2 regions of the Stenotrophomonas sp. LMG 10879 genome follow, and region 2 is predicted to be linked to the other one. Evidence: riboswitches for the same ligand, from Rfam matches in the RefSeq annotation. Region 2 holds a riboswitch; the other holds the start of a gene.
What was found. Region 2 has a riboswitch for thiamine pyrophosphate ahead of thiC (phosphomethylpyrimidine synthase ThiC). Riboswitches for the same ligand answer to the same signal wherever they lie in the genome.
Positions count from the first base shown of each region.

Region 1: linked by a shared signal. The riboswitch ahead of CR919_RS07920 (TonB-dependent siderophore receptor) and the one ahead of thiC (phosphomethylpyrimidine synthase ThiC) in region 2 are both predicted to bind thiamine pyrophosphate.

Region 1 covers NZ_PEJT01000004.1:211,493-215,911, forward strand. The annotation lists gene CR919_RS07920 (TonB-dependent siderophore receptor) at 1-1,947, opposite strand, end outside; TPP riboswitch at 2,018-2,113, opposite strand; gene CR919_RS07925 (phosphotransferase) at 2,269-3,396, opposite strand; gene CR919_RS07930 (glycine zipper 2TM domain-containing protein) at 3,526-3,936, opposite strand; gene CR919_RS07935 (peptidoglycan-binding protein) at 4,181-4,419, opposite strand, start outside.
Region 2 covers NZ_PEJT01000019.1:36,006-40,424, reverse strand. The annotation lists gene CR919_RS20735 (BCCT family transporter) at 134-1,711, opposite strand; TPP riboswitch at 1,978-2,079, shown strand; gene thiC (phosphomethylpyrimidine synthase ThiC) at 2,173-4,017, shown strand; gene CR919_RS20725 (ion channel) at 4,118-4,419, shown strand, end outside.

The sequences.
Region 1 (4,419 bases), on a different contig from region 2:
GGCATAGCGCCAGCCACCGGTCACATCCAGGCCTTCAACGAACGGCAGCGCGTAGGCCAGGTGCACGCTGGCGCGCACCTTCGGCACGTTCACCAGCTGATGGCCTTCATAGGCCGGGGTGCCGCTGTCGCGGGCGCGCGCCTGCAGCACGCTGGCGCTGGCGACGATCTGCAGCGCATCGGTCAGCTGGCCGTTGGCGGTCAGTTCCAGCCCGGTATGGGTCTGCTGGCCTTCTTCGACGAAGGTGTAGCCGGCATCACTGCCGTCGGGCTTTGCGTACTGGTAGGGCTGGGTGGTGCGGAACACCGCGGCACCCAGGGTGAGGGCGTCCACCGGCACGTACTTCACACCCACTTCCAGCTGCCGCGACTGCATCGACGGCAGGAAGGTATCGGCGTTGGACGTCCAGAACGGTGCTTCCTGGCCCAGCGAAATGCCGCGCACGTAGCTGGCGTAGGCGTTGAGTTGGTCAGTAGCCTTCCACACCAGCGCGGTCTGCGGCAGGAAGCGCGACAGGCGGCTGTGGCGCTGCGGCGTGCCGCGCTTGTCGTAGGCGCGCTCGTCCAGGCGCACGAAGCGGCCACCGGCCAGCCACTGCCAGTCATCGCCGAAGCTCATCCGGTCCAGTGCGAAGAACGCGGTCTGGCGGCTGTCCAGGCGCCGTGCCGATGCACCCGGCATCTTCGGTGAGGGCTCGAACACCGGCACCTGCGCATCGTGGATGTTGCTGGTGCCGACGTACTCGTTGACACTCGGGCGCTTGTCGACGGTGCGGCGGAAGTAGTCCGCGCCGATGCTCAGCTGGTGGCCGACGCTGCCGGTGTCGAAGCTGCCGCGCAGTTCGGCACGCGCCTGCTGGTTGCGGCGGGTGTCATCCGGGCTGCGGTAGTCGTAGATGTCGTAGTCGCCGTTGGGGGCGAAATAGTTGCCCGGCACACTGCCGTCTGCGCACCCTGCGGTGTAGTAGCAGCCATAGGCGAAGGCGACGTTGTCATCGATCACCGAGCGGCTGTGACCGATCGACAGCCGCGACTGCCAGGCGTCGTTGAAGTCGTAGGTGTGCAGGGCGGTGATGTTGGTGCTGGCGATGTCCACCGGCCGCTGCCACGGCTGGTAGCCGAGCAGGCGCTCGCGGTCGACGCCGCGCGGCAGGTCGCGCGCGCCCAGCAGCTGGAAGCCGGACACCGAGCGCTGCGAGCTGGTCTGGTAGTTGGCATCCACTTCCAGCTTGCCGTGTTCGCCGATCAGCCAGTCGGTGGCCAGCGAATAGAAGTTGCGGCGGCCGTCGGCATGCTCGACGTAGGAATCACTGGCATCCCAGGCGGCATTGAAGCGGACGCCGAAGCGCGGGGTCAGCCAGTGGCCGACATCCACGGCGGCATAGCGCGAGCCTTCCGAATCGGTGCCCAGAGTGACCGTGCGCACTTCCGCCGGGCGCTTGCCCACGTAGTTGATGATGCCGCCGGGCGCCATCACGCCCGCCGCCAGGCCGGCTTCGCCCTTCAGGATCTGCACTTCCTGGATGTTCTCCAGCGCCAACCGCTGTTCGCCGGCGATGGACATGCCGTTGAAGCGGTAGCCGGTGGCCGCATCCAGCGCGAAGCCGCGGATGGCGATGTTCTGGTAGTAGCCCACCGGCGCATAGGCATCGCCCAGCGAGGCGTCATTGCTGGCCAGCTCGGACAGCGAACGTACCTGGCGACGGTCGAGGTAGTCGCGCTCCAGCACGTTCACCGAGGCGGGCGTGTCCTTCCAGGAGCCGCCGCCGAAGGCGTTGACGCGCGAGGTGTCGGTGGCCGGCTTGCCGGCCTGCACGCGCACTGCCGCCAGATCGGTGGGCGAGGACGGCGGAGCATCAACGGCGTCGGTGCCTGCCTCGCTGGCGTACAGCGGCAGGGCGGCGCAGAGGGCAAGGGCGAGCAGGGTGGGGCGCAGGCAGCGGTTCATTCGATTCGTCTTCAGACAACAAGGGAGACGAAGCGACGGCGCGCAGGTGCACCGGCCCATGACGGGGGTGTGGCTGCGGCTCAAAGCTCCCTACGCCGGTGCAAACCGGATCAGGTTCCAAGGGACTCTCTCAGCCTGGCAGATCCAGGCACCCCCGCTTCAGGTGACCATTTCACTACAAATGGTACGGATTTGCGAGCTACCGCCCTTCAGCCAGGGTCAGATCCCTTTCCAGCGGAAAGGGATCTGACCCCGGCCGAGCGCATCATCGACGCATGGCGTCGATCTACTGGGTACCCAGCGTGTTGGGTGGCTCGCGGCTTACGCGGCGGCGTGCAGGGCCGCCAGCAGGGCCTGGCCAGGGGGCGTGGCGAACCAGGCCGGATGCCCGAGCATGAACGGCTGCCAGGCGACGTCGGCATTCGCGGTGGAGCCGGTGACGCCCTCGAAGTACTCCACTTCGGACAGAGCGAAGTCGAAATGGACCATCGGCAGCAGGTCGGCCAGCAGGTGCACGCGCGTGGGCGACAGCGGCAGTTCCTGCCGGTAGCCCTCCAGCAGGGCCAGGGCGATATCGATGCGTACCGCGTCGGTGCCGCGCTCCAGTTGCAGCCAGGCCACTGCGTTGCGTTCGATGGCGGTGGCCAGATCGAACAGCGCGCTGGTCGGTGAGGCCAGGCCGAAATCGAGCACCGTGGCAATCGTGCCGTCGTCGTTCCACAGCAGGTTGGAGACGTGCCAGTCGTTGTGCGCCCACAGCCGTGGTTCGTCCTGCAGGCGCGCGGCCAGGCCGTGGTGCCAGGGCAGCACGTCGCGGCGCAGCTGTTCTTCCCAGGGAATGCGCGCCAGGTAGCGGGCCAACCCGGGGCGGTTGCCGAGGTCGGCCTTCAACGCGGCGATCGGGTCATCGGCGCGGATCAGGTCGTCGCGTGCCACCAGCAGGTGGGTGCTGCGTTGCGGGGCCTGGTAGCCGGCTGCCGCGCGGTGCAGCGTGGCCAGCATGCGCCCTGCCTCGCGGGCCTGGGCGACGTCGGTCAGCGGTGACCATGACGGCAGCTCGCGATACAGGTCCATGCCGGCGCCCACCGCATGCAGTTCGTAGGTCCACTGGCCGTGTTCGAGTGCGGTGCGGCCCTCGTTGCTGGCCAGTACCTGCACTACCGGCATGCCGGCAGTCGCCAGATGCGCGATGAAACGGTGTTCCTCTTCCAGGCTTCCAGCGCTGCGAACACTGTGGTGGTGGCGCTTGATGAAGACCGGACCGCGCGTGCCGTCGACGATGGCCGCGGCCGACAACGGACGCGGGCTGTGCCAGCGCAGCGTGCTGTCCGCGCCCAGCTGCGGAAAGTGGCCACGCAGCCAGGTGATCTCCTGCGCGTCGATCGCCGGCCAGTCGGCGGCGACCTCGTCGTTGTTGAGGCCCTGCACGCGATGGGGGGAAGAAGTCATGCCACGGCCGCTGGTGAGTAAAGGAACATCCAAGGCTGCGCATTCAACGCCATGGACGCCACAGACGCAAACGGGCGGGTCATCGACCCGCCCGTCAGGGACATCATGTGCGGCCTGCGGCCGGCACGCTTACCAGCCGCGATGGCGGCCGCGGTCGTGGTAGTAACGGTTGTCATGGCGCTCGCGCTGCCAGCGACGGTCATCGCGGCGGTCGTAGCCATAACCCCGGTTGTAGCCCCGGTCATAACGGCGATCGTAGCCACGATCGTAACGGCGGTCATAGCGCCCGTCGTAGCGGCGATCATGGCGGTCGGAGGTGGTCAGGTTGCCGATGGCGCCGCCGGCAACCGCGCCGCCGACGGTGGCGGCCGGGTCGCCGTTGGAGATCAGGTGACCCGCCACGCCGCCGACGACGGCACCGACCACGGTGCGCTTGTCCTTCCTCGACATCGCGCTGGCATCACTGACCACGGCCACGCCGGCAAGAAGTGCCAGGGCCATCGCCAGACCACGGAAGCTGAGTGCGGAAGTGCTGAGCATGTTGGGTTCTCCTGTGAGGTGCATGCCACGGTGGGCAGGGAGGGCGCTGGGCGCCCCTGCTGCCGTAGGGACCACGCTGGTGCCCGGACATTGCCGGAACATTGCGCGCGATCCCCGTGCGGCTTGCGCATTCATCTAGCGTCAGGCGGCATGAAGCGAGGCTGAAAGCGCCGCGGCCGCTCAGCTGCCAGAAAGGAAAAGGGCCGCAGTACGCGGCCCTTCCCCTGGTCTCCCCCGGCCTGGCTCAGTGGCCCATGGCGCGCTGGGCCTGCTTGACCTGCTCCTGCTGGGCGTCCTGCTGCTGCAGGACATTCGGTGCACCGTGCACCGCGCCACTGCTGAGCGCCATGCTCTGCTCGCTGGCAGCGCGGGTGTCCACCGCCGCGCGGCAGGCGGCCGGGTCGCCGGCGGTACCCTGTACGGCAAACATGCGCTCACCATTGGTGCTGGGCACCACCGAGTCGATGCGCTGCATGCCGCTGG
Region 2 (4,419 bases):
CGAGCCTACAGGGATGTACTTGCGGCGTGTCCCGCCATCGGCCCCCTCCCCGCCAAACCCTCAGCATCCCAAGCCGCTTTTGAAGTTGCCGTTGCTTGAAAAAAGCAGTGCAGCCGCAGGCTGCAAAACACCCTCAATCCGAATCCTGCGCGCGCACCGCCTCCGCCTGGGTCTCTTCCTGCGCCGCCATCTCACGCGCGATCCACGCATCGATCATGTGCCGCTGGCGTTGCGCCTGCCGCCGCTCCCGCGTGTACTCCTGGTCCAGCACCCGGTACAGCGACACCATCACCAGCACCATCAACAGCGCGAACGGCAACGCGGCGATCGTGATCATGCCCTGCAGCGCCTCCAGGCCACCGGCCAGCAGCAACGCGCCCGCGATCAGTGCGATGCCCACGCCCCACGCAATCTTATGCCTGCGCGATGGCTCGCCCGCATCGTCGGTGGACATCGTGGCCAGTACCAGCACCGCCGAATCGGCCGAGGTCACGAAGAAGATCATCAACAGCACCAAGGCGATGCTCGATAGCAGCAACGGCAGTGGCAGGCTGTCGAACAGGGTGAACAGCACTGTTTCATAGCCGTTGCCCAGCGCCTGCACCAGGTCGGCGTGGCCGAAGATCTGCGACCAGATCGCGGTGCCACCGAAGACCGAGAACCAGAAGAAACCGAGCAGGGTGGGCGCAAGCACCACGCCCACCACGAACTCGCGAACACTGCGGCCGCGCGAGATGCGCGCGATGAACGAACCGACGAACGGTGCCCACGAAATCCACCATGCCCAATAGAAGATCGTCCAGTCCGCCACCCAGGTGCTGGACGAGAACGGCGACATGCGCAGGCTCATGGTCACCAACTGGTTGAGGTAGGAACCCAGCGTGGTGGTGAAGGTGTTGAAGATGGCGCCAGTCGGGCCGAGCACCAGCACCAATGCCAGCAGCAATGCCGCCAGCGCCAGATTGACGTTGGACAGCCACTTCATGCCACGCCCCACGCCGCTCAGCGAGGAGGCCATGTACAGCACGAACGCGACTGCAATGATGGTCAGCTGCAGCGGTATGCCTGCGTGCAGCCCGAACACCCGTTCCACGCCGGCGGCGATCTGCACCGTGCCGAAACCCAGTGCCGTGGCCACGCCCACTGCGGTGGCGACCACGGCGGAGATGTTGACCACCTTGCCGATCCAGCCGCGATGGTGTCGGCCGATGATCGGCTGCAGCATGTCGCTGATCTGGCCACCACCGTTGCGGTTGAACTGGAACCAGGCCATCGCCAGGCCGATCAGCGCATAGATCGCCCACGGATGCAGGCCCCAGTGGAAGAACACATAGCGCATCGCGGCGCGTGCGGCGTCCATGCTCTGCGGTTCAATGCCTTCCGGTGGCTTGGTGAAGTGCGAAATCGGCTCGGCCGCTCCCCAGAACACCAGGCCGATGCCCATGCCGGCAGCGAACAGCATCGACATCCAGCTGGCGCGCGAGAACTCGGGCTCGGCGTCTTCGCCACCGATGCGCAGGTTGCCGAAGCGGCCGAACGCCAGGTACATCAGGAACACCAACGCCAGGAATACCACCAGCAGGTACAGCCAGCCGACGCTGCGGATGACATCGCCCAGCGCCGCCTGCACGACGGTATTGAAGGGGCCGGGCGCGAGGCCGGCCAGCAGCACCAGGGCAAACACCAGTGCAATGGAAATGCGAAACACCATGAAGGAGCTTCTCCGATCAAGGGATTGAGGGGAGCGAGCGAAAGCTTGCAGGGAGTGGTCCAGCGACAGCGTGCGCACACCGGACAGGCGCCGCGATGGCGGCAGGGAATGCACCGCTTGCGACGGTGCGGTGCGCGTGCACGTTACTGAATGCGACGTCACGGTTCTGTTAACGAATGGCGATTGGGGTCAGATCCGTTTTCCGCAGGAACCGGATCTGACCCCGGAGGCAACCCCGGAGGCAGGCGGTCTATGCTCTAATGCGCACCAAGAAGCGGGGGTACCGCGGCCTTGTGGCCACGGTTGAGATAGTCCCTTGGAACCTGATCCGGCTCATACCGGCGTAGGGAAGCTTTGCAATGCAGCCGTGCCCCGACCCCGCCCAAGGACCGCCTTGGTGCTGTCCGGGCGCAGGTGCAGTGCGCCGCCGCTTCGTCCCTGACCTTCCTGGACGATGCCCGATGAACGCACAGCTCTCTGCCCTGCAGCAACAGGCCCAGCAACTCTCCGAATCCGTGACCCGGCCCATTCCCGGCTCGCGCAAGATTCACGTGCCCGGCTCGCGCCCGGACCTGCAGGTGCCGATGCGCGAGATCGCGCTGACCCGCACGCCCACCGTGTTCGGTGGTGAAGAGAACGCACCGGTCACCGTCTACGACACCTCCGGCCCGTACACCGATCCGCAGGTCCCTATCGATCTTTCCGCAGGCCTGCCCGCATTGCGTCGTGCGTGGGTGGAGGAGCGCAACGACACCGAACAGCTTGATGGCCTCAGCTCCTCGTTCGGCCGCGCGCGTGAGCACGATCCCAAGCTGGATCCGGTGCGTTTCCCCGCGCGCAGCCTGCCGCGCCGCGCGCAGGCCGGTGCCAACGTCACCCAGATGCACTACGCGCGCCGCGGCATCATCACCCCGGAAATGGAATTCGTCGCCATCCGCGAGAACCAGCGGCTGGAGGCGATCCGTGATGCCGCGCTGCTGCAGCAGCATCCCGGTGAATCCTTCGGCGCATCGATCCAGCACATCATCACCCCGGAATTCGTGCGCGAGGAAATCGCCCGCGGCCGTGCGGTGCTGCCCAACAACATCAACCACCCGGAAAGCGAGCCGATGATCATCGGCCGCAACTTCCTCACCAAGATCAACGCCAACATCGGCAACAGCGCGGTGTCCTCGGGTATTGCCGAGGAAGTGGAAAAGCTGGTGTGGGCGATCCGCTGGGGCGGTGACACGGTGATGGACCTGTCCACCGGCAAGCACATCCACGAAACGCGCGAGTGGATCATCCGCAACTCGCCGGTGGCGATCGGTACGGTGCCGATCTACCAGGCGCTGGAGAAGGTCGACGGCCGCGCCGAAGCGCTGACCTGGGAGATCTTCCGCGACACCCTGATCGAACAGGCCGAACAGGGCGTGGACTACTTCACCATCCATGCGGGCGTGCTGCTGCGCTACGTGCCACTCACCGCCAAGCGCGTTACCGGCATCGTCAGCCGCGGCGGTTCGATCATGGCCAAGTGGTGCCTGGCCCACCACAAGGAAAACTTCCTCTACACGCATTTTGAAGACATCTGCGAAATCATGAAGGCCTACGACGTGACCTTCTCGCTGGGTGATGGCCTGCGCCCGGGCTGCATTGCCGATGCCAACGATGCGGCGCAGTTCGGCGAGCTGGAAACGCTGGGTGAGTTGACGAAGATCGCCTGGAAGCACGACGTGCAGACCATGATCGAAGGCCCCGGCCATGTGCCGATGCAGCTGATCAAGGAGAACATGGACAAGCAGCTGCGCGAGTGCGGCGAGGCACCGTTCTACACGCTCGGCCCGCTGACCACCGACATCGCGCCGGGCTATGACCACATCACCAGTGCCATCGGCGCGGCCATGATCGGTTGGTTCGGTACCGCCATGCTCTGCTATGTCACGCCGAAGGAGCATCTGGGCCTGCCAAACCGCCAGGACGTGCGCGACGGCATCATGGCCTATCGCATCGCCGCGCACGCGGCCGATCTCGCCAAGGGCCACCCCGGTGCGCAGGTGCGCGACAACGCATTGAGCAAGGCGCGATTCGAGTTCCGCTGGGATGACCAGTTCCACCTCGGCCTGGATCCGGAGAAGGCCAAGGAATTCCATGACGAGACCCTGCCCAAGGATGCGCACAAGCTGGCCCACTTCTGCTCGATGTGCGGCCCGCACTTCTGCTCGATGAAGATCACCCAGGACGTGCGCGAATACGCCGAGAAGGGCATGCAGGAGAAGTCCGAGCAGTTCCGTGCAGCCGGCGCCGAGGTGTACCAGCAGGGCTGATCGCAGAGGGCGGCGCCGGGCCACGCCCGGCGTCATCCCATCACCCATCTCACCGACATGCCGCTATCCTCGGCCCATCGTTCCCTGGGGATAAGGAACCATGCCCATTGCCGTGACCACCCGCTGGCTGGCCATCGCCCGCCGTCATCCCTCTGCCTGGCTGCTCGGGGCACAGCTGCTGTCGGTACTGCTGTACCCGGCGCTGGACGAAACCGCTGCCGGGCGCGCGGCAGTAGGCGTGTTCGGCATGGCCGTGCTCGGCCTGGCCCTGTGGGTGGTGCAGCGCAGCCCGCTGGGCACCTGGCTGGCGTTGGTGCTGGCCATCCCGGCGGTGGTGTTTTCCCTCTCTGCGGCACTGCTCGACCGGCCGGCACTGGGCATCACCGCACAGCTGCTGGAAAG